2 regions of the Blautia sp. JLR.GB0024 genome follow, and region 1 is predicted to be linked to the other one. Evidence: predicted binding sites of a transcription regulator. Region 1 holds the regulator's gene; the other holds the start of a gene.
What was found. The regulator NrdR, encoded in region 1, represses ribonucleotide reductase genes. The targets are predictions, from matches to a motif close to CACAANATNTTGTG.
Positions count from the first base shown of each region.

Region 1 (2,206 bases):
TGCCTGGTTTTCCGTATCCCAGTAGTCTGCGAATTTTTTGATCTTAATATTCTCCTGGGGAGACCGGGATGCATACATAAAGGGACCTGTGCCCACAGGGTTGGTTGCCAGATCCTGGGCATCTTTGGGAATGACAGCCACAATGAGGTAGGCCAGAAATTCTGTGTCAGCTTCTTTTAAATGGATGACAATGGTTTTGTCATCGGGAGTTTCGACGTTTTCCACATTAGAAAACGCCGCTATCAACGGTTCTGTTCCTTCCGTGATACCGGCGCATCGCTCGATCGAATATTTCACATCGTCTACGGTAACGTCCGCTCCATTGTGGAATTTTACGCCCTCACGAAGTGTAAAGGTGTAAGTCTTGCCGTCCTCTGAAATGGTATGCGACTGGGCTACTGCATCGATGTAATTGCCTTTTTCATCAGGCTTTACTAAGCCTTCATAAATGTTGAATAGGACTTCTTTTGTTCCTGCCGCTACCGATTTGTGTGGGTCAAGACTATCCTCAATATCCTGAGGAATTCCTACTACAATGGAACCTCCCATGGTTGGTTCCGCTTTTGTTTCTGTGGAACTTTCGTTGTTTTTGGACTCTTTACCGCTTTCCTTTTTGTCTTGGCAGCCGCCGAGTACAATAGTCAGGGTAAGTGCAAAGAGAAGTGTTGGTATTAATCTTGCTCTTTTCATGGTTTCTCCTTTAAACATTTGAAGTTCCCTCATTATTTAATTGTCATGGTTATTGTAGCGGAATGGTGGGGGGATTGCAAGTATTATTTTGGAGACATGGCCAAGGCTGGATCTGCCCGCCGCTCCACGAAACCTATCAATTCAGGATTTTTTTCAATTCGTCCATGAAGGTGTTTACGTCTTTGAACTCACGATAGACAGAGGCGAAGCGGACGTAGGTTACGGCGTCAAGGTCTTTTAGTTTGTCCATGACGATTTCGCCGATTTCGGTGCTGGGGATTTCGCGGTCTTCTTTGTTGAAGATCTCGGTTTCGATCTCATCTATGATTTTTTCAATCTGCTCTACGGAGATGGGGCGTTTGTAGCAGGCACGCATGATGCCGTCCTGGATCTTGGTGCGGTCGTATTGTTCGCGGCTCTGGTCTTTTTTGATAACAACCAGTGGGATCGTCTCTATTTTCTCGTAAGTGGTAAAGCGCTTGCCGCACTCGTCACACTGTCTTCTCCTTCGGATGGAATTATTATCTGGAACCGGTCTGGAATCTATGACGCGGGTGTTGTCTTGATTGCAAAATGGACATTTCATGTAAAGGTCCTCCTTGAACTTATGTTATGTAAAGTTACCTATGGGTAAGTATAGTACATATGGACGTCTTACGTCAATGATTTTCACTTGTATTTTTGTATGTTTTCTGCTAGAATGGCAACAGTTCAGATAAGCTGAACTGCCAAAGACAGTTCGTAACCATCCTGTCTATAAATAAAACTAAGGAGGAAAAAATGAGTATTCAAGAACCAAGTAACCGTTACAGTGTGATACGGGAAAAAAATCCCAGGGAGATTTTACTCCTTCGGGGAAACGGGTGCAAATGGCGCCGCTGCTCCTTCTGTGACTATCATCTGGATTTTTCCAGGGATGAGGAGGCCAATTTCCTTTTAAACGAAAGGGAGCTTGCAAAAGTCACAGGATGTTTTAAGAAACTGGAAGTGATCAATTCGGGAAGTTTTTGTGACCTGGATAAAAAGACTCTGGAACGGATACGCAGTGTCTGCGAGGAAAAAGAAATCCATGAACTGCATTTTGAGTGTCACTGGATGCACAAGGATGAGATTCCAAAGGCACGGGACTTTTTTTCTGAGAAGGGTATCCGCCTGAAGATTAAAATGGGAGTGGAAACCTTTGATTTTGATTTTCGCGAAAAAGTGCTCAAAAAGGGCATTACTGCCGAATCACCACAGGAGATTGCAAAGTATGCGGATGAGGTGTGTCTTTTGTTCGGGCTGACAGGTCAGACGCTCGATTCCATGAAAAAAGATATTGAGACCGGCCTGGCTTTGTTTGAGAGGGTCTGTATCAATATTATGGTGGAAAATTCCACGAAAATGAAACCGGACCGGGATGTGATCCGGCTTTTTGCCGAAAATCTCTATCCTGTTTATATAGGAAATGACCGGGTGGATATCTTAATGGAAAATACGGAATTCGGGGTAGGTGACAAGTATGAGCAATGAGATT
Region 1 covers NZ_JBANBF010000018.1:77,136-79,341, reverse strand. The annotation lists gene V8Q34_RS24365 (ABC transporter substrate-binding protein) at 1-690, opposite strand, end outside; gene nrdR (transcriptional regulator NrdR) at 827-1,276, opposite strand; gene V8Q34_RS24355 (radical SAM protein) at 1,471-2,202, shown strand; gene V8Q34_RS24350 (queuosine precursor transporter) at 2,192-2,206, shown strand, end outside.

Region 2 (2,206 bases), on a different contig from region 1:
GCCACATCCCTGTCCGTCAATATTATCCTCAATGCGGTTTTTATTTTCGGTCTTCTGGGCGCTCCCGCCCTGGGGGCTGCAGGTGCGGCTATCGGCACGCTGTGCGCGAGAGCTGTTGAGGTCATTATTGTCGTATATTATGCCCGGAAGAAAAATGATGTAGTGCGCATCCGCATAAAGGATATGTTCAAAAGATACAAATGGCTGGAAAAAGACTTTTTCGTGTATGCCTTCCCTGTGCTTCTCAATGAGTTTGCCTGGGGCGCAGGCATGGCTGCCATCTCGTCCATTGTGGGGCATCTGGGCAGCGCGTCTGTGGCTGCTCATTCCGTGGCACAGGTGTGCAGACAGTTGTCCATGGTCATTGCATTCGGTATCTCCAACGCCACTGCCATCATGATAGGCAAGGCGATCGGGGAGAAGAAAGAGGCGCTTGCCAGGGATTACGGCAGCCGGTTTGCAAAGCTTTCCCTTCTGTTCGGAGCAGCGGGTGGTATCCTGATCCTTGTGATCTCACCCTTTGTGTGCAATATGCTGAAACTGACGCCTCTGGCGAAATCCTATCTCCAGGTCATGATGGTGATCATGTCCTACTATGTGGTGGGACAGTCCTTCAACTCCACTTTGGTGGTAGGCGTGTTCAGAGCCGGGGGAGACACTATGTTCGGGCTGTTTCTGGACGTGGGAATCATGTGGCTGTGCTCCATTTTCGCTGCGGCTGTGGCGGCCTTTGTGATACACGTACCCATGCCATGGGTTTACATAATCCTGTGCAGCGATGAGGTGATCAAAGTGCCGTTTTCCTGGAAGCGATATAAAAGTTATAAATGGCTGAATAATATTACGAGATAAAAAATATTGAAGCCTCAAGGCTTTCGTGGGGATATTGGATTAAATTCATCTGGATTTTGTGCAATATTCCCACTTCCCTTTCAGAAAGAAACATGATATACTTTGTGATACAAAATCTGGTAATAACAAAAGAATAAAATAATAAGTGACACAAGATGTAGTGCTGCAATGAGGTGAAGGCAATGATTTATGTAATTAAGAAAGATGGAACAAAAGAAGAATTTGACGTTCAGAAAATAGTCAGGGCAGTCAATAAATCCGCGGAAAGGATCATGTACAGTTTTACGGAGAAGGAGATTGATTTCCTGTGCAGATATGCCACAGACAAGGCGGAATCCCTGGGGAAGAAAGAAATTACGATCCAGGAAATGCACAATATTGTGGAGGGGGCTTTGGAGCAGGTAAACCCTGCGGTTGCCAAGAGTTACCGGGATTACAGAAATTATAAGCATGATTTTATCCACATGATGGACGAGGTCTATACCAAGAGCCAGTCTATCCGCTATATCGGGGACAAGAGCAATGCAAACACAGACAGTGCGCTGGTTGCAACCAAGAGAAGCCTGATATTCAATGAACTGAACAAGGAACTTTACCGGAAATTCTTTATGAACCGCAATGAGCTGCAGGCATGCAAGGACGGCTATATTTATATTCATGACCAGTCTGCAAGGCTGGATACCATGAACTGCTGTCTCTTTGACGTGGCAAATGTGTTAAAGGGCGGATTTGAGATGGGCAATGTCTGGTACAACGAGCCGAAGACACTGGACACTGCATTTGACGTTATGGGGGATATTATCCTGAGCACCGCTGCCCAGCAGTACGGCGGTTTCACGGTGCCGGAGGTGGATAAGATTCTGGCCCCTTATGCAGAGAAAAGCTACAGAAAATATAAAGAAGAATTTTTGAAATATGTGGACCCGGAGTGGGAGCATGCACAGGACAGGGCTGAAAAGTACGCGTATGACAAGGTACACCGCGACTTTGACCAGGGCTGGCAGGGGATTGAGTACAAGCTCAATACCGTCGGTTCCTCCAGAGGAGATTATCCTTTTGTGACTGTGACGCTGGGGCTTGGAACAGAACGTTTTGAGAAGATGTGCAGCATTTCCCTCCTCAATGTGCATAAAGAGGGGCAGGGAAAAGCGGGACACAAAAAGCCGGTACTGTTTCCAAAAATCGTCTTTCTCTATGATGAGGAAATTCACGGAGAGGGCGGCGTAAGCGAGGATGTGTTTGAGGCCGGTATTGCGTGTTCGGCAAAGACTATGTATCCGGACTGGCTGTCTATGAGCGGGGACGGCTATATTTCCAGTATGTACAAAAAGTATAAAAGGGTGATCAGCCCCAT
Region 2 covers NZ_JBANBF010000009.1:164,354-166,559, reverse strand. The annotation lists gene V8Q34_RS19265 (MATE family efflux transporter) at 1-852, shown strand, start outside; gene nrdD (anaerobic ribonucleoside-triphosphate reductase) at 1,035-2,206, shown strand, end outside.
Region 2: nrdD (anaerobic ribonucleoside-triphosphate reductase) is a predicted target of NrdR. The motif match lies at 1,002-1,015, and genes of this name have one in related genera.